Regions from separate parts of the Ferdinandcohnia salidurans genome, predicted to be linked through region 2. Evidence: riboswitches for the same ligand, from Rfam matches in the RefSeq annotation. Region 2 holds a riboswitch; each other region holds the start of a gene.

Region 1 (10,507 bases), on a different contig from region 2:
TAGATGGAGTGGTTACTATGCACGATCATCTTAAGGAAAAATTAGCGATTTTACCGGACCAGCCTGGTTGTTACTTAATGAAGGACAGGCAAGGTACTGTAATATATGTGGGTAAAGCGAAAGTGCTGAAGAACCGTGTTCGATCTTATTTTACAGGATCACACGATGGTAAAACCTTAAGGCTTGTCAATGAGATTGAGGACTTTGAATATATTGTAACATCTTCAAATATTGAAGCACTTCTTCTTGAAATCAATCTTATAAAAAAATACGATCCAAAATACAATATCATGTTAAAGGATGACAAGACGTATCCTTTTATCAAAATTACTGCTGAAAAACATCCGCGATTATTGATTACACGCAAAGTAAAAAAAGATAAGGGCAAATATTTCGGACCATACCCTAATGTGCAAGCTGCAACTGAAACAAAAAAACTATTAGACCGCATTTATCCTTTAAGAAAATGTTCAACATTACCAGATAAGGTTTGTCTATATTATCATATCGGTCAATGTCTTGCCCCTTGTGTCAATGAAGTATCTGATGAAACCAATAAAAAAATGGTAGACGATATTATCCGTTTTCTAAATGGTGGATATAAAGAAATCAAAGACGAGTTGACTGAAAAAATGTTAAAGGCCTCTGAAGAACTCGACTTTGAGAGAGCAAAAGAATATCGTGACCAAATCGCAAATATTGAAACGACGATGGAAAAGCAAAAGATGACAATGACAGACTTTATTGACCGTGATGTATTTGGCTATTCCTATGATAAGGGCTGGATGTGTGTTCAAGTCTTTTTTATTCGTCAAGGAAAATTAATAGAGCGGGATGTTTCCCTATTTCCTTTTTACAACGAGCCTGAACAAGACTTCTTAACCTACCTTGGCCAATTTTACTTAAAAGAGAATCATTTTAAACCAAAGGAAGTTTTGCTTCCTAGTTCGATAGACCGTGACATTGTTGAGCAATTACTAGAAGTAACCGTTCAACAGCCTAGTAGAGGGAAGAAAAAACAATTAATTGACCTCGCTACTAAAAATGCAAAAATTGCGCTAAAGGAAAAGTTTGCTTTAATAGAACGAGATGAAGAACGTACGATTAAGGCTGTTGAAAATTTAGGACAGAAGTTAGGGATTTATACACCTCATCGAATCGAAGCGTTTGATAATTCCAATATTCAAGGAACAGATCCTGTTTCTGCTATGATTGTGTTTACTGATGGAAAACCTGATAAAAAAGAATATAGAAAGTATAAAATTAAATCAGTTCAAGGTCCTGATGATTATGAATCGATGAGGGAGGTTGTACGGAGAAGATACAGCCGTGCATTAAAAGAAAATCTGCCATTACCAGACTTAATCATTATTGACGGAGGAAAAGGTCATCTTGCTGCGGTAAGGGATATTCTTGAAAATGAATTAGGCCTAGAAATTCCTCTAGCAGGACTTGCGAAGGATGATAAACACAGAACGTCTGAACTCTTAATCGGAGACCCGCCTGAGATTGTGGAACTACCTAGAAATAGTCAGGAATTCTATCTTCTTCAACGAATTCAAGATGAGGTACACCGTTTTGCGATTACCTTCCATCGTCAAGTCCGTGGAAAAAACGCATTTCAATCTGTGCTCGATGATATTCCTGGAGTTGGGGAAAAACGAAAAAAAGCACTACTGAAGCATTTTGGTTCTATCAAGAAGTTAAAGGAAGCTAGTATTGAGGAGATCCAAAAAGCCAATATACCTAAACTGACAGCTGAAGCAATTTACGAAAAATTAAAAGAATAGTCGTTGCTATTTAAAAAATAGTCTGATATAATCCTTAATAATATAATATTCCACTTCAACACGTTGAAGTGAAGATAGAGGTGCGATCTTTATCAGTATGCAATTGGAGGGGTATGAGCCCTTACGATCATTGCAGAAAGGAAAGTTCGCCGAAGTGTAAAAAGGCTCATACCTTTTTGTGCTGGTCTTATGTTTAAGAGACATAGGATTGTCAAGATGAATCAATCTTGGAGGGCTATCTCACGAAGTGACACGTAGTATGTTTACGTATATCACAGCAATGAGATAATTTCTCATTGCTGTTTTTTATTAACTTTATTCAGTAGAAGCATTGACTTCTACTGAATAAAGTTAAAGCCTCCGGCGGATGCCACGATTTTTCAAAGGAAACTTTTCGAGCAGACTCGAAAAAAATCGGGCGCAAATACGCCAAGGCGGATTTGATTATTTTAGAGAGGGTTGAGGGCATGGGGATCATCGTACAAAAGTTTGGAGGCACCTCTGTTGGGTCACCAGATAGAATTAAGAATGTTGCAAGTCGAGTTATTCAAGAAGTGCAAGCGGGGAATCAAGTTGTCGTTGTTGTTTCTGCAATGGGGAAGACAACCGATCAGCTTGTAAGTTTAGCTAATGAAATTACAAGCGCGCCAAGTAAGCGCGAGATGGATATGTTGTTAAGTACAGGTGAACAAGTAACAATTGCATTATTATCTATGGCTTTACAAGAAAAAGGGTATCAATCCGTATCATATACAGGCTGGCAGGCGGGTATTGAAACAGAGGCTATACATAGCAATGCCCGTATTGAAAACATTGAGGTTTCAAGAGTATATAAAAGCTTAAAAGAAGGAAAAATTGTTGTCGTTGCTGGATTCCAAGGAGTCAGTAGTTCAGGGGACATTACTACTCTTGGTCGCGGAGGTTCCGATACAACTGCAGTCGCACTCGCAGCGGCATTAAACGCGGATAAATGTGATATCTACACAGATGTAACAGGTGTATACACAACCGATCCTCGCGTAGTTCCAACTGCACGTAAACTTCATTCCATCTCTTATGATGAAATGCTGGAGCTTGCAAATCTTGGTGCTGGAGTACTTCACCCACGTGCAGTGGAATTTGCGAAAAACTTCGAAATGCCGCTTGAAGTTCGTTCAAGCTTAGAGCTAGAAAATGGGACCATTATTGAGGAGGAAGTTTCAATGGAAAAGAATCTTGTTGTTAGGGGAATTGCTTTTGAAGACCAAATTACAAGGGTAACAGTATCTGGTTTACCAAATGAATTGCATACACTATCCACTATTTTTGGCACACTTGCGAAAAGTGGTTTAAACGTTGATATCATTATTCAAAACATGACAGATCAAAATCATACAAATATTTCATTCTCTGTAAAAACACCTGATTTACGTGACACACTTGCTGTTTTAGAAAATAACAAGGATTTATTGAAATATGAAAGTATCGAACATGAGGATGGGTTAGCAAAGGTTTCGATTGTTGGTTCTGGAATGGTTTCAAACCCAGGTGTAGCAGCTGATATGTTCCAAGTGCTTGCAAAGGAAAATATTGAAGTGAAAATGGTAAGTACATCTGAAATTAAAGTTTCTACCGTTCTTGAACAAGGCAATATGGTTCGTGCAGTTGAAGCTTTACATGACTCATTTAATTTAGCGGCTGTTGAAGAAGAAAAAGCGAAGGTAAAACTATAATTTGAAATTTATGGGTGGTTCAAAGGAATTTGGACACCCTTTTTTTATAATAAAAAAAACTGCACGAAATGTGCAGGCTTTTATTCTTCGGTGATATCTTTTGGGTCCCATTTTACCGTAAATATAATTTTTTGAGCTCTTCTTTTTTGTTGTTCAAAGCTTTCAGTGATTCGATTTTTCTGTTGTTGAATTTGTTGGGCAAGAAAGCCAGATTCAAGCTGGAATGTACAAATATCTCTTCGTTTAAAGCGAGTAGATACGATCGAACCCTCCAAATGAAATTCAATGGAGTTTTTATCCAAACGTTCTACCTTAAGGTCTCCCCATCCAGCATCATGAAAGAATGAGATGATTTCTTCCGTAGTAGGTAAGGGGAATTTTCGGGCAAGATTTTTTCCAGCCCAATATAGAATCTGTGGCGTTTCTTTCCCGAGAATATCAGGAATTAAAACTTCTCGTAAAAGTTCGTACCCAAATACGGAAACAGACTGTTCACTTGTATTTACGTTTTGTTCGTTGATGTTAACGTTCTTCACTGCATTCCCCTCTTTCTCCATTCTTTATTATATAACATGAGGGTATAAGAAAAACATGAATTTTTTTGTTTCTTTTTGTCAGAGAGAACTGATTTTTATTTAGTATTACTACATTCATATGTGTACAATTATTATCATTTTTATGAATAATTTGTGGATTTGTTTCCTTGACGCTCTTGCTTTATGGGAGTAAAATGAATTTGTTACATTATACTGATAAAAGAAAATTACATGCAGCATTTGTCTATTTATCTACAATAATTAAATTTGTAGATTCCTGCAAAGGTTTTCAGTTATCAGTTTTTATATCGTCCTTTTACATATTTATACAGGATGAAATATTACAAGGGAGTGCCGTGTGGGCACGTTTTATTACTAAGGGGGGTTAAAGTATGGCTGGTAATCGTGAATTTTTTAATCGCAGACTTCATTCATTATTAGGTGTAATACCTGTTGGGGTGTTCTTAATCGTACACTTAATGGCGAATAACTTTGCGACAAGAGGGGAAGAGGCATTTAACAATGCTGCTGGTTTTATGGGGAATCTTCCATTTAGAATCCTTTTAGAGGTAGTTATTATTTATCTGCCATTATTATTTCACGCAATTTACGGTCTGTATATTGCCTTTACTGCAAAGAATAATGTGAGTAGATACGGTTTCTTCCGTAACTGGATGTTCTTCTTACAACGTATATCTGGTATTATTACTCTTATTTTTGTGGCATGGCATGTATGGGAAACACGAATTGCTTACGCTTTAGGAAGAGCAGAAGTTAACTTCCAAATGATGGAGAATATCCTAGATTCACCTGCAATGCTTATTTTCTATCTTGTTGGTGTAATCTCTACAATTTTCCATTTCTCAAATGGTCTATGGTCATTTGCTGTAAGCTGGGGGCTAACAATAACTCCACGTTCGCAACAAATTGCAACATATGTAACAATCATTATTTTCATTGCTTTATCAATAGTAGGTGTTACAACACTTTTTGCTTTCGTTTAAGAATATGAAAATTAGAACGTTCACATTTTTTTACACAAGATGAACGATCTCTTTATTGGGGAGTGAGTTACTTTGAGTCAAGGAAAAGTTATCGTAGTTGGTGGTGGACTAGCTGGATTAATGGCTACCATCAAAGCTGCTGAAGAAGGAACACAAGTTGATTTATTTTCACTCGTACCTGTAAAACGATCTCACTCTGTTTGTGCACAAGGTGGGATAAACGGTGCAGTTAATACAAAAGGTGAAGGGGATTCTCCTTGGATCCACTTTGATGATACAGTATATGGTGGAGACTTCTTGGCAAACCAAAAGCCGGTTAAGGCTATGTGTGAAGCAGCACCAGGAATTATTCACTTAATGGACCGTATGGGTGTAATGTTTAACCGTACACCAGAAGGTTTACTTGATTTCCGTCGTTTCGGGGGAACTCAACACCACCGTACTGCATTCGCTGGTGCAACAACTGGTCAACAATTGCTTTATGCATTAGATGAGCAAGTTCGCCGTCACGAAGTAGCAGGATTAGTTACAAAGTACGAAGGTTGGGAATTCCTGGGAATTATCCAAGATGATGAAGGGATTTGTCGTGGTGTCGTAGCTCAAAACCTTCAATCAATGGAAATTAAATCATTCCCTGCTGATGCTGTTATTATGGCATCTGGAGGCCCTGGAATTATTTTTGGTAAAACAACAAACTCAGTTATCAACACTGGATCTGCTGCATCAATCGTGTACCAACAAGGTGCATATTATGCAAATGGTGAATTTATCCAAATCCACCCAACAGCGATTCCTGGAGATGACAAACTTCGCCTAATGAGTGAATCCGCTCGTGGTGAAGGTGGACGAGTATGGACATATAAAGATGGAAAGCCTTGGTACTTCTTAGAAGAAAAATATCCTGCATACGGAAACTTAGTTCCTCGTGATATTGCAACACGTGAAATTTTCCATGTGTGTGTAGATATGAAGCTTGGTATCAATGGTGAAAACATGGTTTATCTAGATCTTTCTCATAAAGATCCAAAAGAACTTGATATCAAATTAGGTGGAATTATTGAAATCTATGAAAAATTCATGGGTGATGATCCACGTAAAGTTCCAATGAAAATCTTCCCTGCAGTTCACTACTCAATGGGTGGATTATGGGTTGACGATCATCAACAAACGAATATCCCTGGATTATTTGCTGCAGGAGAGTGTGATTTTTCTCAGCACGGAGCAAACCGCTTAGGTGCTAACTCTCTATTATCAGCTATCTACGGTGGTATGGTTGCTGGTCCAAACGCAGTTAATTACATCAAAGGACTTAAAAAAGGTACAGATTCCATTTCTTCATCTGTATTCGATAGCCATGTAAAACAAGAGCAAGAGAAATGGGATAACATCATGGCAATGGATGGTACCGAAAATGCATACATCCTTCACAAAGAACTTGGTGAGTGGATGACAGATAACGTAACAGTAGTTCGTTACAATGACAAGCTATTAAAGACTGATGAAAAGATTCAAGAGCTTATGGAGCGTTACAAAAATATTAATATCAATGACACTTCTAAATGGAGCAACCAAGGTGCTACATTTACTCGTCAATTACAAAACATGCTTCAACTAGCACGTGTAATTACAATTGGTGCATATAACCGTAACGAAAGCCGTGGAGCACACTATAAGCCTGATTTCCCTGATCGTAATGATGAGGACTTCTTAAAAACTACTATGGCTAAATTTACTGGGAAGGAAACTGCGCCTGCATTCCATTATGAAGACGTAGATACTTCATTAATCACACCACGTAAACGTGACTATACTAAGAATAAGGAGGCAAAGTAAGATGAGTGAAAAAACAGTTGAATTTCATGTAACTCGTCAGGATACTCCAGATTCTGAACCATATGTAATCAAATTCAAGGTTCCTTACCGTAAAAATATGAACGTAATTTCTGCATTAATGGAATTCCGTCGTAATCCGGTAGATATTAATGGAAATCAAGTTGCCCCAATTACTTGGGATATGAACTGTTTGGAAGAGGTTTGCGGTGCATGTTCAATGGTTATCAATGGTAAACCTCGCCAATCATGTTCAGCACTTATTGATCAACTTGAACAACCAATTAAACTTGAACCAATGAAGACATTCCCTATCGTTCGTGACCTACAAATTGACCGTAGTAGAATGTTTGATTCATTGAAAAAAGTAAAAGCTTGGATCCCAATCGATGGAACTTACGACTTGGGTCCTGGACCTCGTATGCCTGAGAAAAAGCGTCAATGGGCATATGAATTATCAAAATGTATGACATGTGGTGTTTGTCTTGAAGCATGTCCTAATGTTAACAGCCAGTCTGATTTCATTGGTCCAGCACCATTATCACAAGTACGTTTATTCAACGCACATCCAACTGGTGCTATGAATAAAGCTGAACGTTTAGAAACAATTATGGGAGACGGAGGCCTTGCAAACTGTGGTAACTCACAAAACTGTGTACAGTCTTGTCCAAAAGGTATTCCACTCACTACTTCAATTGCAGCTCTAAACAGAGACACATCTATCCAAGCATTCAGAAATATGTTTGGTAGTGACCAAGTCTAATAGAAACATTGAAAGCACTCCTTCATGTCATATGGAGGAGTGCTTTTTTTACGAAGAGTTTTTAAAAGTATACCTCATAGAAGGCATTAAAATTCCCCATTAGAATAACGCACCACTTAACTGCAATTTGAATAATCTTATGTAAGGGAGCTATTGGAATGAAGCATATTACGTATATCGATGAATTTGAGACATGGGAGAATACATTTGAATTTTATCAACCAATTCAGGTACGCTTTTCCGAAACAGATATGTTTGGACATTTAAACAATACAGTCCCCTTTGCTTACTTTGAGGAAGCAAGAATTCAATATTTTAATCATGTAGGGTTTATGCAAAGGTGGACTGACAAATCAAGCGAAACAATCCCGGTGGTTGCAAACCAACAATGTGATTATTTGAAACAAGTCTATTTCGGTGAACAACTTAAACTGTATGCGAAAATAAATCATCTTGGCAATTCCTCAATGGATATTCATTATATGGCTAAAGATAAAGAAGGATCCGTTTGTTTTGTCGGTAGGAGTACACTTGTTCAAATGTCAAAGCGAACAGGAAAAGGTGAGCCATGGTCTGAAGAGATGAAGCAAATGTTAAAAAATCACTAACCTATAATATATGAGTCAAATAAAACAAAAATACCAATACATCTAAAAATGGACGCAAAAAAGTCTACATATCAACCTTTTAACAGTCACAGCAACACTCTCCTTCTCATATTATATGGTGACTAAATATATACCCATCCAGTAGTTCAGCTTGAACCTTAGCAAGGAGGGTTACAATACTTGAAGGAGAAAGAGTTTCAACCAAAACCGCTACTAACAAAGAGAGAAAGAGAAGTTTTTGAATTACTAGTTCAAGACAAAACAACGAAAGATATCGCAAGTGAGCTATTCATAAGCGAAAAAACAGTTCGTAACCACATATCGAATGCGATGCAGAAGCTGGGAGTAAAGGGGCGTTCTCAAGCAGTTGTAGAGCTCCTTCGTATGGGAGAACTTGAACTTTAAGTATTACCGGTTACCTTTTACTTATGTAAGGTAGCCGGTTACTTATTTAGGGCATTTTACATATTTCCTAAATAACTTCAACTTGCTTTTTGCGCGAAAAAAGTAGAAAATAAGAATAATATAGTTTTTTTTCTTATACGATGCGTCTTTACATTTTGCATACAATGAAGCAACTGTAATACAAGAGAAATCAGTTGGATTTTACCACTAACAATTTACTAGGAGAGGATGTAATGACTGTTAAAGAGAGCAATGAAACAAAAGACTACCAAGTAATCGCAGATATCGAAAAATCACTTCGTTTTATCTCGGGCTTACTTAAACAAAAAGGCCGAGAAATCCTTAGCAACTTTACAATTACAACACCCCAATTTATAGCTCTTCAATGGTTACTTGAACTTGGAGACATGACAATTGGTGAATTATCAAATAAAATGTACTTGGCTTGCAGCACGACAACAGATCTTGTAGACCGCATGGAAAAAAATTCGCTTGTAATGCGCGTAAAAGACCCAAAAGATCGTCGTGTCGTTCGAATTCATTTACTTGAAGAAGGAGAACGTATTATCGAAGAGGTAATCAAGAAAAGACAAGATTACCTACAGGAAATCATGGAAAACTTCTCTGGTGAAGAAGTTACCCAACTCGAAAAGAGTCTTAGAAAATTACATCAAGAAATGCGAGTAGAATGAGGCGAATCATTTGAACAGACCAATCGGAGTTATCGATTCAGGGGTAGGCGGTTTAACCGTTGCTCGGGAAATAATTAGACAATTACCAAATGAAGAAATCATATATTTAGGTGATAACGCTAGGTGTCCTTATGGACCTAGACCTATAGAAGAAGTTCGTCAGTTTACGTGGGAGCTGACGAACTATTTATTGTCACATAAAATCAAAATGCTTGTCATTGCATGCAATACGGCTACTGCCCTGGTGTTGGATGAAATTCAAGCTGAACTGTCAATTCCCGTAATTGGTGTCGTCTACCCAGGAGCAAGAACCGCCCTAAAGGTTACAAAAAATAATTATGTCGGAGTTATCGGCACAGTCAACACGATCGAAAGTGGTGCCTATGTAGATGCTCTAAAATCAATCAACAATCAAATCAATGTCGCAAGTCTTGCATGCCCACGATTTGTTCCAATCGTCGAGGCAGGAGAGTTCACTGGTCCCCATGCCGAACAAATTGTGGCTGAATCCCTAGAGGCCTTACGGGGTAAAGAAATCGACACCTTGATCCTTGGTTGTACCCATTATCCATTACTTCATAATACCATTCGGAACTATCTTGGAGATGGAATCAAACTAATTGACTCCGGTGCCGAGACAGCCCGTGAAGTGAGTACAGTGCTCTTCTATAGCGGACTATTGAATAAAAAACCGTCAAAAAAAGGCCACCTGTTCCTCACAACAGGCGAAAAAGAAATCTTCCAACAAATCGCCAGTAACTGGTTTGAAGAACCGGTATATAATGTGAAATCGGTGAAATTGTAGGAGTAGAGAAAAAAAGTCCCGGGTGGGGCTTTTTTGTTATTAGAAATTCGGTAAGTCGGGATGATGCTAGGACATAAGAGGTACGCGTACTCGTTTAATAGCAAGAGTGTGTTTCGTGAGTCGAGTCTAGAGTTAAAGATGCATATGCTCGAAGGAAAAAAGAGTAAGCGTGTACTGCAAGAATAGTTTAGCGGTACAAGCTTGAAGGAAAAAAGAGTAAGCGTGTCCCGCAAGAGTAGTTTAGCGGTACACGCTCGAAGGAAAAACGAAGAAGCATGTCCCGCAAGAGTAGTTTAGCGGTACACGCTCGAAGGAAAAACGAAGAAGCATGTCCCGCAAGAGTAGTTTAGCGGTACACGCTC
Region 2 (10,507 bases):
TGTCTGTTTTTCATAGTGAGAACAAAAATAACAAATAATACTAAGGTAGTAAGCACTCCTAATAGGGTACTGCCTGTTAGACCTAGTACTATATATCCGATTACAGCGATAACGGCAGAAGTGATGGCATAGGGTAGCTGAGTCATTACATGATCAATATGATGGCTTCCCGCTCCAGTAGAGGACAGAATAGTTGTATCTGATATTGGTGAGCAATGATCACCAAACACGGATCCCGCTAAGACAGCAGCTAAAGCCGGAAGTAATAAATTAATATCAGATGCCGCTGCAATGTCTCCTGCAATCGGAAGCATCATCCCAAAGGTTCCCCATGACGTCCCAGTCGCAAACGCCATAAAGCCTGCTACAATGAATAAAATGACCGGTAAAAATGCAATATTTAAATTGGACCTTTCTACAAGGCTCGCTAGATATTTACCTGTTTCAATTTGTCCAATCAAGTCAACAATTACCCAAGCAAATAGTAAAATGTATACAGCTGGGAGCATTGATTTTATCCCTTCAACAATACCTTTAGGAAGGAGACCAATGTTCAAAGCTTTTTTTGCATAAACCTGAACAAAGAACAAAATAAGTGTAACAAGAATACCTAGGATTCCACCGGATAATAGCGAACCTGTTACATTAGTATTTTCAAAAATCGTAAAAATGGTTATATCGCCTTCTGAAGCTTTGTAGCCTGTCCATAATAACGAGCCAACCGTACCGACAACTAATGCAATAATCGGCCAAACTAAATCACCGACAGTACCTTTCTCACTTTGAGGTAATTCCTGTTTTAATTCCCCTAATACCGGTTTTTCAGGATCTGTTACCTCCCCTGTTGTTAATGCACGGTTTTCGTGGGTTTTCATACTACCAAAATTAATATTAAAAATGGCTACAGCTATTACCATTAAAATCGAAACTAATACATAGAGGTTTAACGGAATCATTTGAATAAATGCAGATAAAGGTGAATACTCCGCTACACCATGTGTGACTAAAATAGGTGCCAAGATCGCAATAATATAAGCACCCCAGCTAGAAATGGGTGAGACAACACAAATTGGTGCGGATGTTGAATCAATAATATAGGCTAGCTTTGCACGTGAAACCTTATTTCGGTCTGTAATGGGTCTACTTACTTGTCCAACAGCCAGAGCATTAAAATAATCATCAATAAAAATAATAATACCTAAAAAAGCAGCTAAAAGCTGTGCACCCGTTCTTGTTCTAACTTTTGTTTGGGCCCATTCGCCAAAGGCACGACTACCGCCAGAAATGGAGATAAAGGCAGTAATAACTCCTAATAGGAATAAAAATAAAATAATATATACATTCCATGTATTAAGTGCGCCTTCTGAAACGAAGACTCCTTTAATGCTATTCCAGATTGTGAGTAAAACGTCTTGCAGCCAAGCTCCGACTCCTTCATTCTTGAGTACATTTCCATGTAATACGAATGCCGCCGATAGAATGCCGACTCCAAGTGATAGTAGAACTCTTCTTGTTAATATAACCATGAGAAGTGCAATGATTGGTGGGATAATTGAATATATTGTTCCAGACATGATATGATTCCTCCAAGTATTTTTATGGAGGGCGTGGTGAAAGAAGATACTCTTTAGAAGACAAAAAGAGAGTATGATAGAAAATAACTATCATTACTCTTTTGTAATGTTATGTTATCCTCCATCACGATCAGTAGCCCTCCATTATAGATCATTTCTATAATGACAGTGTTACCCTTTTTCAAGGCAACCCCAACAAAAATAACATTGACGAGTTTATTTTTGCTTCGGCAAAAAATCCTTTCAACTATGATCTACGTTGTCATCCTCACATAGTTTACTCTTATTTTCCGCACCTCTACCCCATCGATCCGATAAGGTGGTGTATTCATTTATTAATTCCTTCGCTAGTATATACGATTTTCCGCTTTGATTCAACTATTCTAGTATAGTATTTTTTTCTAATTTGTCGGTATCTCTATAGAAGGAGATGATTCCCCACCATTATTGTAGAAATCTGGAACATCATGTAAAATGTTTTGATTGATAACCGGGATAATGGTTTCAATTTCAACCTCTCCTGTTGAGAAAGGTAAAATAACCTGCATCGTCACTGTCGCAAGAACATTATATTGAAACCACCCATTATTAATCCCCCACTCGTCAATTCTTCCTTGTGGCGTTGTTTCCCCAAATCCAATCATATGAAAACGAATCGGTATTTCCGGACCTAAGTTTCCTAAAAGGGCATTATTTGTTGCTTCCCCAAGGGGTACCTTAAAAACAAAGCCCGTTTGTCCACTGGCATCATCTGTCTCAATTTCTAAATCAGGATATTCAAGTTTGTTAACTTCACCTTCATTTACATATTTTAAGTATCGTTCAATATTTCCGAGGGTCTTTGTCGCCATTTTGTTGACGACCTGCGTATTGTAGCTAATCACTTTCCCATTTTCATCCGTTTGCACAATACTCAAATCCTCTTGGACCAATTCTTCCTCATTTAATTGTTGATTAATAGCATTTTTAATAACTGTGGCAGCAACCTTCTTCGTTTCATTTTCAGCATATGCCATAAGAGCAGGCTCTATCGCTTTGTTAATAATGAATAAACCAATAACAGTTGAGAGAATAAAAAAGACAAATGTTAATAAAAAGACGTAACGGAAAGGCAAGGGCCCTTTCCTTCTTGGTTGTAGACGAGCTCTGTACTTTCCCAAACGAAAATCCCCCCTTACAAGCTATGTGTATGCAAGTAAGGGGGGATGTACGATAACTATTTTGTTCGACAACATTTAAGTGATGCCACGTACTTTTATATGGTATACCTTCTCAGGTTAATATTAGATCATCTTTAGTAGGGCGTCTTTGCCTTTCATACCTACTGTAATGCCTCGATTTTCGGCTTCAATTGTAATTGATTCAAGAGGGGCATCCAGTAATTGCTCGATTGTACGAACACCAACTGCCCTACCAGCAATAATGCCTCGTTCTTTAAGTTTTTCATTCAACAGTGCAACATCGAGAGCTCCACACATAATATAGCCATTTTCATTTGTGACTGCCATAAAATTTGTTTTAGGTAGGTTAACGGTAATGGCTGTAAATTGATGATTATCAATTACTATTGGTGTCATTGAGACCATTCCTAGCACACTCCTTTCCCTAACTAATTTATGTAACGGGAAAGTGATATGTGTTTGAAATAGTGATAGTCATAGACCTATCTTTTTCTAGTCCTTTTGACTACGTATCTTTAGAACGTTTTGCTGATTGCTTTTTAATTTTTCAGCTAAAAGGTCTCGTAAGAATTCTGGCATATAGTATTTTTTATCCTTAGCATCCCGTATGACAGGAAAAAGTGATCCGAATGTGAACATATCAATCGTGGCGATTGAATACGTTTTGTCTGGATCAAGGTCCTCCCCATTGATTTTAATATCGGTAATATGGTCTAATCCATCCGAAAGCTTTGAAGTGTTATGCTCTACCCCGTCATATACCATTTTGCCCATTACCTCTCCACGGAAGCCTAGACCTTTAATTCTGAGATTTTCCATTTCCTTCGTGTTTGCCTGTAAAATAATTTCCTTCAGTTCATCACCCTTAACCCAGACCTTACATGGATTAATAGGATGAGGGCAAATTCGATGCAAGTCTTCTCTTGTTACCATTCCTGTTGGAAGCGAGTCAAGCAATAGCCCTGCGTTCACCATTGATATGTCTCCTTCACACCATTCGCGGAGTACCTCAGCTAAAAGCTTGGAAAATGAGGTTTCCGCAAACCAATCACTTTGAAGTGGTTGTTCAATCTCAGCAACAACATCATGTTGTAAGGTGTGTATACTTTTTGCCATGTACTCTGAAAGAATTTCAGTTGTTTCCTTACTTTCTGACAGTGATTTTGTAGGGATTACATTTGCAGCACTTTCAATAAGCCTTTTTTCTTCAGTATCAATTTTAAGAGTAACATGTCCGATATAATTCCCGTATTTTTGCGCACAGCATAAAAGTGTGTTATTGATTCTCTTTCCATTTTCTAAAAGATGATGTGTGTGGCCACCAAGTAGCACGTCAACATCTGGGAAATCTCTTGCAATTTGCTCATCCTCATTGATTCCTAAATGGGACATTAAAAGAATCATATCTGTTTTGTCTTTTAATTCATTGATTGTCTCTTGAAGGATAGCCAAAGGGTCTTTGACATTCCAGCCGAGCAGCTTATAAAGCCCAATATAATGAACCGTTAAACCGATGATTCCAATCCTAAACCCACTTGGCAAGACATGAATATGGTAGGGATCGGCCCAGTTAGGTAGCTTCCCATCTCGGTCGAATAGATTTGCAAGCAACACCTTAAATTCTGCGTCATCATATAAAGAATCCAGATGTTCATAAGACATCGTAATCCCTTCGTTGTTACCGATAGTAGCATAATCGTATTCAAGCTGGTTTAAGAGCTGCACATTCATTTTGCCATGGGATGCTTCAGAAATTGGATGAAAGCGATCAATGTGGTCACCAATATCGATTAAGAGCATTTCCTCATTGTTTGCTTGATGCAGATTTCTCATTTCTGTGATATATTTTGTAATTTTAGGCCATCGGTCAAAATGGCTATGGAGATCGTTTGTATGATAAATATGTACGGTTTCAATCAATCCCTACACCTCCTTTTTGCCTGTATAAAATGCTGTGGAGTTTCCACTTTAGGTATTTCACTTATGTATGTATTCTAAAATATGCTTATAGCTTGTACTAACTAAAAAAGTCTAATTGCCTCGGGGCTAGCCCATGATATTCGATTCCGAGCATATCGATAAATTGCTTAGCATTGTCTGCTGCATCTCCACCTGAGTTGTTATTAAACAATACGTAGATGGTTTCACTATTTTGATTAAGTTCCTGAACATGGTGAATCCATTCTTCTAGCTCTTCTTTATTATACTTATATAAATAACGAACATCACGCCAATCGCCTTCTTTTGGCTTTGTCCAGCCATGAACGTTTCTACCATGGAAACGTACGAGCGTTTTTAGTTGATGGGTTGGATGGAGTACTGTCGGTATTGACCCTTGGCCTGCCTGTGGCTCATCACAAATACTATGAATCCAGCCTTCCTGTTCCATAAATTGTAATGTTTGTTGTTTTAGTTGTGGTGAAAACCATGATTGGTGGCGGAATTCAAGGGCTACAGGAATTTCTCCCATCTGCTGCTTGCACCACCTTAAGTAGTCTACATTTTCACGTTTACAATCATACCATGGTGGAAATTGAAATAAAACCATGGCGAGCTTATTTGCTTGTTGATAAGGTTCAAGTGACAAACGAAAAGCATCAAACATGTCTTCCTTTAATTCAAATGGAATCTCCCCACGTTGATGACCTGTCATCCCTTGATAAGCTTTAACAATGAATTGAAAAGATTCAGGTGTATCTTTCAACCATTTTTCCACATTACGTTTAGGCTGAATGGCATAGAAAGACGCATCCACCTCGACGATTGGAAAATGACCAGCATATTCTTTTAGTTTATCACCTGCTGTAGTTCCAGCTGAATATAGACTGTCATGGTCCCCCCAGCCTGTTACACCAATATAGATCATGGGGTCACCTCCTAATACTACTATTATGTACAAAAATAACTCGCTTGAGAGAATCTCAAACGAGTTATTACAAGTGTTCTTATTAACCGATAGAACCTTCCATTTCGAACTTGATCAAGCGGTTCATTTCAACTGCGTATTCCATTGGAAGTTCTTTTGTAAATGGCTCGATAAAGCCCATTACAATCATTTCTGTAGCTTCTTGCTCAGAAATACCACGGCTCATTAGATAGAATAATTGTTCTTCAGATACTTTCGATACCTTAGCTTCATGCTCTAATGAAATATTGTCATTTAAAATTTCATTATAAGGAATTGTATCAGAAGTAGACTGATTATCCATGATTAACGTATCACATTCGATATTAGAACGTGCGCCATGTGCTCTACGTCCGAAGTGTACAATACCACGGTATGTTACTTTACCACCGTGTTTAGCAATAGACTTCGATACGATAGTAGAAGACGTATTTGGAGCAAGGTGAGTCATTTTCGCACCTGCATCCTGGTGTTGACCTTTACCAGCAATTGCAATGGAAAGAGTCATACCACGAGCTCCTTCACCGCGAAGGATAACAGCTGGATATTTCATTGTTAATTTTGAACCAATGTTACCATCGATCCATTCCATTGTTGCATTCGCATCACAAACTGCACGCTTGGTAACAAGGTTATACACGTTGTTAGCCCAGTTTTGAATGGTTGTATAACGGCAGTACGCATCTTTCTTAATGATGATTTCAACAACTGCACTGTGTAGTGAGTTTGTTGTATAAACAGGAGCCGTACATCCTTCAACATAATGTACGCTTGCACCCTCATCAACAATGATTAAAGTACGCTCGAATTGACCCATGTTTTCAGAGTTGATACGGAAATAAGCTTGTAGTGGTGTATCAACCTTTACACCTGGTGGTACATAGATAAATGATCCACCAGACCAAACAGCTGAGTTCAATGCTGCGAACTTATTGTCAGTTGGAGGAATTACCTTTGCCCAGTGCTCACGGAAAATATCTTCATTCTCTTTAAGAGCTGAATCTGTATCCTTAAATACGATTCCTAGTTCTTCAAGGTCTTCCTTCATATTATGGTATACAACCTCTGATTCGTACTGAGCAGAAACACCCGCAAGATATTTTTGTTCAGCTTCAGGAATACCTAACTTATCAAAAGTTGCTTTGATTTCTTCAGGAACTTCATCCCATGACTTTTCGGATTTCTCGGATGGTTTTACGTAATACGTAATTTCATCAAAGTTTAAGCTATTAAGGTCTCCACCCCATTGTGGCATAGGCATTTTGTAAAAATGCTCTAAGGATTTAAGACGGAAATCTAACATCCACTGAGGCTCTTCTTTCATGCGTGAGATTTCTTCAACAATTTCCTTTGTTAAACCACGTTCTGAACGGAAGATGGAAACGTCTTTATCTGCAAAGCCATATTTATAATCGCCAATTTCAGGCATTTTCTTTGCCATTCTACTTCACTCCATTCTATGTGAGGTATCCTCATAGCAAAATGCTATGAAAAATCACTCACGATTCATTTTGTTCGCTCTTAAATCCCTTTTCCATTGCCTTCCATGCTAATGTTGCACATTTAATGCGTGCGGGGAATTTTGAAACGCCCTGAAGTGCTTCAATGTCTCCTAAATCAATGCTATCATCATAGTCTTTTCCTAGCATCATTTCTGAGAAGATTTGTGACATTTTTAATGCATCTTCAATTTTACTGCCTTTAATCGCTTGAGTCATCATTGAAGCAGATGACATTGAAATGGAACAACCTTCTCCATCGAATTTAGCATCTTGAACGACACCATTATCTACTTTTAACGTAAGGTGAATGCGGTCTCCACAGGTTGGGTTATTCATATCAATTGTTAACGCCCCATCTTGGATAACTCCTCGATTTCTCGGCTTTTTATAATGATCCATTATTACCTGTCGGTACAAGGTGTCAAGGTTTATTTTAGAATCCATTGCTGAAATACTCCTTTGTTTTTATGAGTCCTTCAACTAGTTTATCAATTTCTTCTTCTGTATTATAGAGGTAAAAACTTGCACGAGCAGTTGCTGATACCTTCAACCATTTCATAAGTGGTTGGGCACAGTGATGACCGGCTCTTACAGCAATACCTTCAGCATCTAGAACTGTTGCAACATCGTGTGGATGGACATCTTCAATATTGAAAGTTACTACCCCTGCACGATGCTTAGGTCCATAAATAGTTAGACCCTCTACTTGTGACAATCGTTCAATTGCATGTGCTGCTAACTTATGCTCGTGCGCAAGAATATTGTCTAAACCAATATCTTCTAAAAAGTCGATTGCAGCACCTAAACCAATTGCTCCAGCAATAATAGGTGTTCCAGCTTCTAGTTTCCAAGGAAGCTCTTTCCATGTTGATTCGTATAGGTCAACGAAATCAATCATTTCCCCACCTGTTTCAACTGGCTCCATTTTTTCTAGCAATGCTTTCTTACCATATAATACACCGATACCCGTAGGTCCGCACATTTTATGGCCAGAAAAAGCTAGGAAGTCACAATCGAGGTCTTTCACATCTATTTTCAAATGTGGCGCAGCTTGTGCACCATCTACAACCATGACAGCACCATTACGATGTGCAATTTCAGCAATTTCTTTAATTGGATTGATTGCACCAAGAACGTTAGAAACCATCATTACTGAAACAATTTTTGTTTGATTCGTAACTATCTCTTCAACATCCTTGAGATCAATCGAACCATCCTCTTGTAAAGGGATATATTTTAATTTCGCACCTGTACGTTTTGCAATTTGTTGCCAAGGAATAATATTGGCATGGTGCTCCATATAGGTAATGACAATTTCATCACCCTCACTGAGATTATCTCGCCCATAGCTTGCTGCAATTGTATTAATTGCTGTTGTTGTTCCCCTAGTAAAGACAACCTCTTGTATAGAAGATGCATTGATAAACTTTCTAACTTTTTCACGGGCATTTTCATATGCATCAGTTGCTTTTGTACCTAGGGTATGAACACCGCGGTGAACATTTGAGTTGTATTCTCGATAATAGCGATCCAGCGTTTCAATTACAGTTACAGGTTTTTGAGATGTAGCAGCACTGTCTAAATAGACAAGCGGATTTCCATTTACCTCTTGATCTAAGATTGGGAACATGGAACGAATATCTTGGATATTCATTATTTTACTTTCCTTTCAATTACCTCAACAAGTTGTTTCTTAACTCCTTCGATTGGAAGTTGGTTTACAACCGGTGCAAGGAAACCATGAATAACTAAGCGCTCTGCTTCCATCTGTGGAATACCACGGCTCATTAAGTAATATAATTGAACAGGGTCAACCCTACCAACAGATGCAGCGTGACCTGCTGTTACATCATCTTCATCAATAAGTAAAATTGGATTTGCATCTCCACGAGCTTTTTCGCTAAGCATCAATACTCTTGATTCTTGTTCAGCATTCGATTTAGAAGCGCCATGTTCGATATGCCCAATACCATTAAAGATAGAGCTTGCGCTGTCCTTCATAACACCATGTTTTAGAATATAACCTTCAGAATTCTTACCATGGTGAGTAATTCTTGTCGTAAAGTTTTGTTTTTGCTCGCCTCGACCTACAACAACGGTCTTTGTATCAGCATATGAGCCGTCTCCAACTAAGTTAGTAATATTCTCAGAAATGGTATCACCATCATTCATAAGTCCGAGAGCCCATTCAACTTTACTGTCACGGCCGATTACTCCACGACGCGTTACATAGGTTGTGTTTCCAGTAGCTAAGGCATCAACAGCACCGTAAGTAACTTTAGCATTGCTGCCTGCAATAACTTCTGAAACAATATTTACAACTGTGTTCGCAGTATCTGTTGTTGAAATATAGTTTTCAACATAAGTAACTGAACTATTATCTTCAGCAACTACAATTACATGGTTAAATAGTGCAGACTCACCATTCTCTTGAATAAATACAGCATGAAGTGGAACGGATACTTCTACATTCTTAGGAACATAAACAAAGGCACCACCGTTAATCAATGCAGCATGCAGCGCAGTTAGACGGTGTTCATCAACCTTGACAGCTTCTTTCATAAAATACTTTTGAAGAAGATCACTATGTTCACGAGCAGCTGTATGAATATCAGTAAAAATAACACCACTTGCTTTTACTTCTTCTGTAAGAGAGATAAAGGCTGGAGTGTTGTCACGTTGAATATAGATATTCTTATCTTCTTCAACATGAATTAATGATTTAATTTCTTCAGGGAGTTCGTCAATTGAGTTATATGGTGCACTTTCCACAATATGATTTGCAAATTGTGTAAAGTTCCATTTATCAATTTTTGTTTTATCTGGTCTTGGCATTGGAAGGTCTTCTGCTTTTTCAAGAGCTTGTAAGCGAAGTTCCTGTAGCCAACTTGGTTCACCAAGAGTAGACGAAAAACCTCTGACATAATCTTTATCAAATGGTAATTTCGTATCGATTGTCATAATAATCCTCCTTACGCTTACGCTTCTTGACCTACAGTTTCATCTTCAATTCCTAATTCTTTCTTAATCCAATCATATCCTTCAGCTTCTAGACGTTGTGCAAGTTCTGGTCCACCTGATTTCACAACACGTCCTTGCATCATTACATGAACTTTATCTGGTGTAATATAGTTAAGTAAGCGTTGGTAGTGAGTGATGATTAAGCAACCAAACTCTTCTCCGCGCATTTCATTAATTCCTTTAGATACAACCTTCAACGCATCGATATCAAGTCCTGAGTCAATCTCATCAAGGATTGCAATCTTAGGTTCAAGCATCATTAATTGAAGGATTTCATTACGTTTCTTTTCCCCACCTGAGAAGCCTTCGTTTAGATAACGTTGA
Region 3 (10,507 bases), on a different contig from region 2:
GAACACCGTCTCATCTGGAATTTCAATGCCTTCGGATAAAAGTGCGTTTCTTACCTCTGACATGTTGCACAAATTTGCAAGAACTCTAGCATTGAACGCTCCTGACGCTCCACCGCAAGCACCACAATCAAGAGAAGCTGCGTACGGATTGTTTGTACTCCGACTTCCGTGTCCACAAATCACAATTAATGGTGCGAAGTTTTTAGTCAGCCCCATCATCTTAAGTGTTTGACGAACATAATTGACTTGATCTTCCTTAGAAAAACCGACTGAAATCTCAGATTCATTGTTCTGAACAGATTGAAGTGTGAGATTTGTTTCTGGTTTCCGTAACCATGATTCTCGAAGATTACGTATGAAATGTCCCGCTTTTCGGGATAGAAAACTACGGCTCAGCGTTTGAATCATAAGCCATGGTCCACTTACCTCTGGTAAAAGTAAGCTTGGAAGTGCATTCTGTTTCATCGTTTTAAACGTATACGCTACAGAGTCTAACGCTTGTTTACGTTGTTGATATTGCGTTAATTCATTTGTATCCAATCTTTCTTCTATTTTATGTTTTGGCCTATGCATGACGGGCAAAGAGGCATGGGTATGTTTACAATCAAGTTCACGTGTTTCAATTGGTAATCCGAAGAAACCAGCGACACCAAATGTTTCAAAAGGCCCTTCTTTCTCTAAATACCGTCTAAAGGTTTCTGAACGGACATCTATACAAAACGCAAATTGGGCTAATGCAGAATTCGTTTCATTGTTCACTTGTTGTTTAGCAAAGATTTTCTTTTTCAATTGATCTGTATATGTTTGTTCCCAAGCCTCAAGCCACAATTTTTTTCGAATCTTTTCATTAAACGTGTAGGCAAATGTCAAATATTCTTCTTGTTGTGTAGTAGACATCCTCAACCATTTCTCGATTGTTAGCCCTCCATACTGAATCCAAGCTTTTATAAGTGAATCAAGTTGAACTTTTTTCTCTACGCTATTTATGTGTAAAGGTAGGTAAGGACTCACTAGAGCCCATTCCATAGAAATTCGAACGGCTAAATATTCTACTAAAAGTGATTGTTCATGTTGAGATTGTTGAGAACGCCAAAGCATCATCCCTGCCCAACCAGGCAAAGATAGCAAATGTCCTTCAAGGTAATTTTGCATCTCTGATTGAGGAATTTTAAAAGCAGATAATACGACTTCCAAAGCCGTATCTGCATCTTGTGGCCAGTTTCTAAACATTTTACGTTGGTTTTTACTTAATGCAGGGTCATGCTGGATAAGTCTTTGCCAGGTTCGATAAAATCCCTCTTTATGCTTCGGCATTGACCAGCCTGCCTGAGATTCATCCAGATATAACTTACACCATTTAATCACATGATGATCTAGCACTTCCGTTACATTCCCACCATTCTTGTGCTCTATATACATGCTTAAGGGCTGTATCGGAATATTCTTGGAAAGTTCTATATTTCGCTTTTTTGTATTTTCTATAAATTTTTTTACCTCTATTGATGATGAAGGATTTGTAGACATCGAATCCAATTCTAGAGAAACTCGACAAAAACGTTCAGCCTCTTTCCGAGGGATTTTAAAAGAATGTGAGTTTAGCCAACGCTGCAAGCCATTTTCTAAAAAAACTACATCAATTTCTCCGTGATTTTTAGCCGATTGGATCATTGAAGTACTAGGGTATATTTCTACATTTCGGGTGGTTTTTAACCAGTTAGCAACATCTTCAAATGTTAAATCTTCCAGTCCCACCCAGGGATGACGAGCCGCAAATGTTGAAATAGGTCCAAGTGGTGCTATTACTCTACTTGCTGAAGAAACTAACGTTTTTATATCAATCACTGTATCGATTTCTTTTTGTTGATCCATTTGTATGTTTACTTCTTTTTGTAATGTAGAGGATACCGTCACACCAACAACCTCCTTATAAAAGTGATTTATTTATGATAGCTTGGATGACTTTCGGTAGACTTTGCTTCACCTTCTCCAAACTTTATTAACCAAAGAAAAAGCACAGAGAAAAAAGGAGAAGCAGGATAACGAGAAGCGAGCGCGCCTATTACACTACCAAATATCAATAGACAAACGACAATGAACACGATTGGCATAGGTAGTTGAAGACTTTGAAAAACGGGTGTATATAACCATTCTTTGAAAAAGCTATGTAAAAGAAAGTAGACTGTTGCTGATCCGCCCAAAAGGAAAAGACCGGCCAATCTATCAATTCTTCCTTTACAAAAAACAACCAACTGCATCCAAGAAAATGATAAGGACCACCCTACTATCAAAGCAGTCACAATGTCATAAGGACCACTAGAAGACATCCTCCAATAGGCAATCCCCGTAAGTAAACCTAATCCATAACCAGCGAAAATCCATAAAATGGACGATCTTTTAGTCACATTAGAAGAGACTTCAATCCGGCGTATTGCCGAACCAGCTTGTAAAAAAAGAGTAGCCTTAAAAATACCATGAAATATAAGGTGAATAATGGCTGCTGAATAAGCACCTAATGCACATTGAATCAGCATAAAACCCATCTGCGCAATTGTAGAACCCACCAATTGACGTTTATAATCAACCTGTACCAAACTTATTCCACTACCGATTAAGACAGAAATAATGGAGAGGACGAGTAATAAAATTTGAGCTTTATCCCCGTTAAACAACGGTGAGAATCGTGTTAGGATAATTCCGCCCGCATTTACAATTCCAGCATGCATGATTGCAGAAACGGGTGTAGGAGCAACAACAGATTCAATTAACCATTTTTGAAATGGCCATTGAGCTGCTGGAATGATTACAGCCAAAATTAACAATAGATTTATTCCTGTCTTTTCCCATGTACCTATATGTGTCAGACTTTCATGAGTCAAGATGAGAGATAGCTTCCAGCTGCCTGTAATTTGAGAAAGCCAAATGATCGCAAAAAGAAGAGCCAACCAACTACCTGCAAATACCTGAACAGAAAGTCTTGTTGCTACTCTCGTTACCTTCCACTCCCTCTTTAGACTAATAAGAATCGTTAACCCTATAAGAGTGATTCCCCAACAGCCGACCATCAATCGAAGGTCATCACTTAACCAGGAAACAGAAGCCGTACCTGTAATGAGTGTGAAGAATGCAAAGTATTTCCGGTAAGAACGATCTCCTTGTAAATACCTTATAGAAAAGCGTTGGATGACAATGCCTATCGTAAGAACAAAACATGACATAAGCCAAGCTAAAGAATCCAAGTGCAAGGGGCCGACATTGTGATTCATATCGTTCATTAAAAGAATCAATAATGATACCAAAGCGGGCAATGAAATAATCCCTATGTGTATCCGCACATACCTCAAGGGTACCCGTTTGGACAAAAATACGAATCCACTTACCATAGCTAAAAAAAGTGCGATAAAAAATAAGGTAAGTAGTATGGATATGCTATTCGAAATCATAAAACTTCCCTCCGTCAAAATGGACCGAACTAAAATAGTAAAAATAAAGCTATTAAATAAAAAAACCGAGAGCTAGTACCAGCAGTAGTAACCACTGATACTAGTTCTCGGTTTATTTTTAACTGACTAATAAAGTCTTTTAAAAATCTCCCTAAACTAATTCTTTCTCTAGATCATTAAACAACTTAAATACGATAACTCGTTCTCCAGTACGAGTACTTAAATCAGTATGAAAGCTTTTAACTTCTTCTCCAGTTATGGATAAAATGATTTCTTTTAAACCATCTAAACCAGATTCAACTAACCCGGACCGAGTATGTTTAATTGATAGCATGCCATCCTTTGTTTGACAAACAGCATATTCCGCAGGAGTTAATATACCTTGTAAATAAACGATTATCATATCACGGAGAATATCTGTTTTAACGGAAACAGACCCACGACCCAGAAAATCCTTTTCCCAATGAGTAATCGCTTTGCTAATTTCTGCTTCGATAGACCCTTTTGTTTTTTTCAAGAAACTTCCCCCTAAGCAAAAAATCGGTATATTTCCAGACTATTCCCTCTAAGTCTAAAAATATACCGATTTGTCTTATTCTGTACTTCTAAATACAAAAAGATTGCTTCTTCATTCTACCAATTCTACATTAATAAAATGCTAAAGCTCTTTATTATCATTCAGAAGGTAAATAATATCACTCGGTTATTAATCTAACTAATAATTTAATTGAAAATGGTCAACTTGTCAATATTAAATTGACAGATGATTGATTCTATTTATTTTTTTAATAGGCTTGTACGATTGTACGTTTTAGGAATTCCCTCGTACGCGCTTGTGTTGGGTTATTGAAGATGTGCTCTGGACTTCCTTCTTCAGCAATAACTCCCTTATCCATAAATACGACTCGATCCGATACTTCTTTTGCAAATTCCATTTCGTGCGTTACGATTAACATCGTAAGACCGGATTCGGCAAGTTCCTTCATGACTTTTAGGACTTCTCCTACCATTTCTGGATCAAGTGCTGATGTTGGCTCATCAAATAACATGACATCTGGTTCCATCGAAAGTGCTCTTGCAATCGCTACTCGTTGCTTTTGCCCACCAGATAATTGCTTTGGCTTGGCGTTAATGTATTTATCCATGCCAACGACCTTCAAGTATTTCATCGCTACTCTTTCCGCTTCTTCCTTTGTGCGTTTCAATACTTTTAGTTGCCCTACTACACAATTGCTTAGGACATTATGATTATTAAATAAATTAAATTGTTGGAAGACCATTCCTAAATGTCTTCGGTAGGTAGCGACATCATGCTTGTTATCCAAAATATTTTCACCTTGATAGATAATTTGCCCACCGCTAGGTCTTTCTAATAGATTAACACAACGAAGAAGAGTTGATTTACCAGATCCGGAGGAACCGATGATGGAGACAACTTCTCCTTTATTCACCGAGAAATCAATATCTCTTAGTACTTCATGAGTGCCAAAGGATTTGCTTAAGTGTTGAATATCAATAATCTTTTCCATGTTCTCTCCTCCTTCTTCCTATTGTTGTTGATTAACTTGTATGGGGCGATCGTTTCCAATCATCGTATAGTTATCAGAGCCATCTAATTTTCTTTCAAAGTATAGTAGGATTCTTGTAACAATAAAGGTCATCACAAAATAAATCATACATGCTACGAAAAACGATTCAAAATATCTAAAATTATTGCCTGATATCGATTTTGTCACGAAATATAATTCTGTAACTGAAATCACGTTAAGAACGGAGGTATCTTTAATATTAATCACAAATTGATTACCTGTTGCAGGTAGAATATTACGGATAACCTGTGGCAATACAACGTTCCACATCGTTTGGAAATGATTCATTCCAATCGCATGTGCTGCTTCAAATTGTCCCTTATCAATCGAGACAATCCCACCACGAACATACTCAGCCATATAAGCGCCTGTATTAATCGAGACAACAATGATCGCTGCAACAAAAACATTCATATCTATCCCAAATGCTAACGCAGAACCATAATAAATAACCATCGCTTGTACAATCATCGGTGTTCCACGGAAGAATTCAATATAGATGGAGAGGATGGCATTAATGACTTTTAATATTAGTTTATTCATTCCACGTTCAGGCATTGGTATTGTACGGACAACTCCTGCCAGCAATCCAATCATTGCCCCAAAGATCGTCCCGATAAGAGCGATCAAAAGTGTTAAACCCGCACCACGAAGGAACATTGGCCAGTTTTCGATGATAATTTTAATGACCCACTCAAAACTCATTGTTTCTCCTCCTTTGCCCTATAAAACCGACTGCATGTTGATATACAGTCGGTTCCCTGTATTTTTTATTCTGCTGCTGGTTGATTTTGAATAGCCGAATCCATAATGCTTGTACGTTCTTCTTCTGAAATACCTGCTAAAGTTTCATTTATTTTTTCTGTTAATTCGCTACCCTTTTGAAGTCCGACAGCAATTGCTGTATCATCTTCTGATGTTTCAAATCCTTCTTCAAATTCAACCATTACAAAGTTTTCATTAGCAGATGAAGCACTAGTACCCTCTGGACGTTCTGAAACGTAACCATCAATCATTCCTGATTCAAGAGCTACTCGCATTGCTGGGAAGTTGTCCATCGCCGTTTTCTTTTCGACACCTTCAATTTGGTCTATTACTGTATAGTGGAATGTATTTAATTGAGCCGTAACTTTTGCTCCGTTAAAGTCTTGGATAGAAGTAGCACCTTCATAAGTGCTGCCTTTTTTCACAACCATAACTAAATTTGAAGTATAGTAATTATCCGAAAAGTCGATTGTTTCTTTTCGTTCTGCTGTTGGTGACATACCAGCTATGATTGCATCAATTTTACCTGATGTTAAAGCTGGTACAAGACCATCCCACTCTGTTTTAACAATCACTAATTCTTTACCTAAACCTTCAGCTACTTTTTTTGCAATTTCTACATCATATCCACCTGCATACTCTGCAGAACCATCTATTTTTACTGCACCATTGGAATCATCGTTTTGAGTCCAGTTAAACGGTGCATATCCAGCTTCAAGACCTACCTTAAAGGTATTATCTTCTGATGACCCAGTATCCGAACTAGTACTTGTTCCACACCCCGCTAATAATAGAATGCTAGAAATTAGTAATACAAGAAATAATGTTAATTTGCTTCTCATGTTGTATCTCCTCCGTATTTTTATAAATTTCGACAAAAAAACGACCTGAGATATACTCAGGTCGCAGTAAATTTGCCCTAAGGTCCTCTCTTTTATCTCAAATGAGATAGCACAACTCAATAAACTGGGGGTTTATTGAGACAGTCCTGCAGCTCTTAACTACAGACCCAGCATGTAATACTGAGGATATTACAAACTTCGGCGATATTTCCTTCTCCCTAGCATCACTGTTTCCTCAAACTCCACTAAAGACTGTTAAATATCGCGCCTCTACCTCACTAGTAAAAGTGAGGCCTTATTTAGTTATTTTTTATACTACAATAATATCTATCTATCCGTCAACCACTATTCATTAGCAATATCTAGTAATTCGCACTAGCCAGAAACTACCCGTCGCATGAAAACACATAAATCCTAATAAAACAAAAGATTAAAAGGTTGGTCCAATTCTCCATATACCAAAGTCGTTTTGCTTCAAAATTTCTGATTTTGTTAGTTTTCCGGACGAGACTGATTTAATCTCATCAAAGATCGATTGTCCAACTGATTGAACCGTTTCTTTTCCTTCAATAATGGTTCCTGCATTCAAATCCATATTATCTCTCATACTATTAAACATGGGGGTATTTGTTGAAATTTTAATAACAGGAGCAATTGGCGACCCCGTCGGCGTACCACGACCAGTTGTAAAGAGGACTACCTGTGCACCTCCCGCGACCATTCCTGTAAGTTGTTCAATGTCCTGCCCTGGAGTATCCATCCAGACAAGCCCCTTTTTAGTTGGAATGTCTGCATAGTCAATTAGTTCTTGAAGCGGACTTGTGCCAGACTTTGTAGCTGCTCCAAGTGACTTTTCCTCAAGTGAACTTAGTCCTCCAGCGATATTTCCAGGCGTAGGATTACCTGTGCGGATATCAATCCCCATCATAAGCGCTCGACCTTCTGCCTGCTTAATTTTTTCATATACTCTTTCTACGGTACGATCATCAACCGCTCGGTTAGCAAGTAAATGTTCAGCGCCGATTAATTCAGTAGTTTCGGCAAGAATTGCGGTTCCTCCTGCTTTTACAATTAAATCACTCACATGGCCAACTGCTGGGTTTGCAGATAGACCTGAGCATGCATCTGAACCACCGCATTCCGTTCCAATGATCAATTCACTGACATGACAAGGCTCTCTCATAATTGCAGAGGCATCCTGAACCATCTGTGCAGCAATTTTGGCTGCGTTAGCGATTGTTTGCAAGGTACCTCCATTTTCTTGTATGGAAACAGTCTCAACCGGCTTTCCACTTTTAGCAATCTCTTCTGCGACACTTCTTGCTTGATGTGTTTCACAGCCTAAACCTAACACGACTACACCATACACATTTGGATTAAGGCCTACACCTACATAGGTTCGGAAGGTTTGATCATAATCCACTCCAACCTGTGTACAGCCATGTTGATGAATAAAACTAACTGTCCCATGCACAAGCTGGGTAACTTGGTATGCAGCTTGTGTCGCACAGGTGATAGTTGGAAGAATCAATACATGATTACGAACCCCAACTTTTCCATCTGGACGTCTATACCCCATAAAATATTCTTGATTATCCACTTATATCCCCCCTACCACGTGTTCCTTCAAGATTGTGTACATGGACATGCTCTCCTATCTCAATATCACATGAAGCAACACCTATGATTTCACCATATTTATAAATCTTTTCACCCTTTTTAATAGAATCAACGGCAAATTTGTGCCCAAAGGGAATTGAGTGTAAGAGTTTTACATCAATTTTCCTATCACCATACGAAGCAGTAACAATGATTTTAGCCTCTAAATCTACTAAAACGGTCGCAACATTATCTCTCTCATTCATTAATACAGCTGAAAAACTTTGAGACATGACTCAGCCCTCCTCTATTTTGAAAGGTGTTAAATCGCATTAGGTTTTTTAATCCTCAGAATCGACATACGGAATCGTTAATGGCCCTAACGGTAGTACCGCTATAGACATGTCTTCTCCATACTTCTCTTTAAGCTGTTCTAACGTTTGTTCAATATTATGTGTTGGCTTCAACATTGCCTGTGTCACTTGTTCATCTGTAAGTAGTGAATACACATACACATCCGCCCATACTTGAATAACAGCCTGCTTTTGCACTTGCCACTGGTCAAATGTTTTAAACTCTGGGTCATTGATCATGTCTAGGATTTCTTGTGGAGACTTGGCCATTTTTAAGATATCTCCGTAATTCCCATGGCTTGGAAGCCCATCTGAACATTCTGAAGCGACAATGATCGCTCCCCCTTTTTTCACAATTTTATGAGCAGCACTCATACCTTTTACAGCCTGGTACAGATTCTGATCGAGTGGATAACCAGAATTTGAAGTTATGACGACATCAAAGCGCTGTTCACATTTCGTCATTGCGTGTTCTTTTGCATACTCACAACCTTTGTCATGGGCGGCAATTAATTCCCCAGCAAACACATTTGTAATCTGCTTATCACGATTCAAAGTGACATTCAGCATAAAATGCGGTTTACACATCATGTTAATTTCCCTTGTCATCTCCTGAAGAGGGTTATTCACCATATTTCCCCATGTTGCTAGCGGATCACCAATCATCCGTGCATTATGAAAAGTCATGATGGTTTCAATCCCTGCAATCCCTGGCATGATTCCTTTTGGTCCACCTGAAAAGCCAGCAAAAAAGTGAGGCTCGATAAAACCGGTTACGATTCGAAAATCTGCTTCAACATATTCTTTATTTAAATAAACGTCACAACCAAATTTACTATGCCCTACTTTGACAAGTGTTTCCTTATCATGACAACGATTATTAATAATCCGAACGTTGTCAACAACCCATTGCCCTAGCATTTGAACGAACTCTTCCTCCGTTTGATCACGATGCGTTCCCGTTCCATTAATAATCACAAAGTTTTCAAGCGGAACATGGTTTAATTCCTTAATTAAAGCCGGAACAAGTTTTTCATTAGGCGTTGGCCGTGTAATGTCACTAATGACGATAGCAACTTTATCGGTTGCTTTCACCATTTCTGCTAGAGGAGGTGATCCAATTGGATTTTTGAGAGCCTCTTGTAATGCTCCCATTTCATCCTCAAGACCTGAGGGGTTTTGTGGTTCTAAAATAAGAGCATCATCCGGTACATTAATTGTTAAATTGTCTTTTCCGTAAAGTAATGTTGTTTGCATGTTTTTCTCCTTTTTAACTCATGATGTATTTAATAAATAACCACCCCTAGCCTCAATTGGCCAGGGGTGGAGCTTGTTTTTATACTGGGACTCCAGGATCTTTTGGCGCTCCGGGATTTTCCAGTTTTGCATCAATGCCTTTACTTCTTTGGTATTTATCCATTAGTATAACAGCGATTGGACACAGAATGGCTGTCGTTAATGTAGAAATTGAAATTTGCATCGTAGCCACGTTCGCAATATCCTGATAGGCCTGGGCTTCAGCAGCGGTCATCATACCAGCACCAGATGCAACAACAGCTGCAGCTGCAATAGCTGCCGGTGTTCCTACAGCATTACCCGCTGTAGACGCTTCAGCCACTGGGGCAATTTGACTTTTTTCTTTAAACAACTTAAACACGAGAATACCCGTAAATGCTGTTAATACGGTCGTCATAATTCCTAGCAGCAATCCAGCGCCAACAACGCTAGGGTTGAAGAATGTCATAAAGTTCATTCCTGCACCAAGTGCAAATGCAAAGAATGGAACTGGTAAGATTTCTCCTGGTGCCAAAAATTCACGAATCTCTGGGTCAAGATTTCCAAGAATCATTCCTAAAGCGATTGGTAATAAAACAGCGATAAAAGCAATAATCGGGAATTTAGAACCTAATAGACCTAAT

The links. Region 2 has a riboswitch for lysine ahead of ACFSFW_RS08805 (Na+/H+ antiporter NhaC family protein). Riboswitches for the same ligand answer to the same signal wherever they lie in the genome.
Region 1: another riboswitch for lysine. It lies ahead of ACFSFW_RS20660 (aspartate kinase); the one in region 2 lies ahead of ACFSFW_RS08805 (Na+/H+ antiporter NhaC family protein).
Region 3: another riboswitch for lysine. It lies ahead of ACFSFW_RS11445 (transporter substrate-binding domain-containing protein); the one in region 2 lies ahead of ACFSFW_RS08805 (Na+/H+ antiporter NhaC family protein).

What each region holds. Positions count from the first base shown of each region.
Region 1 is NZ_JBHUEK010000031.1:19,203-29,709, forward strand. It holds gene uvrC (excinuclease ABC subunit UvrC) at 18-1,790, shown strand; lysine riboswitch at 1,858-2,036, shown strand; gene ACFSFW_RS20660 (aspartate kinase) at 2,258-3,502, shown strand; gene ACFSFW_RS20665 (YslB family protein) at 3,583-4,038, opposite strand; gene ACFSFW_RS20670 (succinate dehydrogenase cytochrome b558 subunit) at 4,431-5,042, shown strand; gene sdhA (succinate dehydrogenase flavoprotein subunit) at 5,115-6,875, shown strand; gene sdhB (succinate dehydrogenase iron-sulfur subunit) at 6,877-7,635, shown strand; gene ACFSFW_RS20685 (acyl-CoA thioesterase) at 7,794-8,243, shown strand; gene gerE (spore germination transcription factor GerE) at 8,424-8,648, shown strand; gene ACFSFW_RS20695 (MarR family winged helix-turn-helix transcriptional regulator) at 8,882-9,340, shown strand; gene racE (glutamate racemase) at 9,351-10,145, shown strand.
Region 2 is NZ_JBHUEK010000010.1:300,241-310,747, reverse strand. It holds gene ACFSFW_RS08805 (Na+/H+ antiporter NhaC family protein) at 1-1,574, opposite strand, end outside; lysine riboswitch at 1,701-1,883, opposite strand; gene yunB (sporulation protein YunB) at 1,976-2,734, opposite strand; gene ACFSFW_RS08795 (YunC family protein) at 2,858-3,160, opposite strand; gene ACFSFW_RS08790 (bifunctional metallophosphatase/5'-nucleotidase) at 3,248-4,675, opposite strand; gene ACFSFW_RS08785 (DUF72 domain-containing protein) at 4,773-5,621, opposite strand; gene sufB (Fe-S cluster assembly protein SufB) at 5,704-7,101, opposite strand; gene sufU (Fe-S cluster assembly sulfur transfer protein SufU) at 7,160-7,606, opposite strand; gene ACFSFW_RS08770 (cysteine desulfurase) at 7,596-8,816, opposite strand; gene sufD (Fe-S cluster assembly protein SufD) at 8,816-10,123, opposite strand; gene sufC (Fe-S cluster assembly ATPase SufC) at 10,141-10,507, opposite strand, start outside.
Region 3 is NZ_JBHUEK010000018.1:54,876-65,382, reverse strand. It holds gene ACFSFW_RS11470 (DUF2309 domain-containing protein) at 1-1,911, opposite strand, end outside; gene ACFSFW_RS11465 (NADH dehydrogenase subunit 5) at 1,938-3,440, opposite strand; gene ACFSFW_RS11460 (Na-translocating system protein MpsC family protein) at 3,592-3,957, opposite strand; gene ACFSFW_RS11455 (amino acid ABC transporter ATP-binding protein) at 4,226-4,969, opposite strand; gene ACFSFW_RS11450 (amino acid ABC transporter permease) at 4,988-5,734, opposite strand; gene ACFSFW_RS11445 (transporter substrate-binding domain-containing protein) at 5,800-6,636, opposite strand; lysine riboswitch at 6,736-6,917, opposite strand; gene ACFSFW_RS11440 (UxaA family hydrolase) at 7,067-8,215, opposite strand; gene ACFSFW_RS11435 (UxaA family hydrolase) at 8,229-8,528, opposite strand; gene larA (nickel-dependent lactate racemase) at 8,577-9,845, opposite strand; gene ACFSFW_RS11425 (2-keto-3-deoxygluconate permease) at 9,925-10,507, opposite strand, start outside.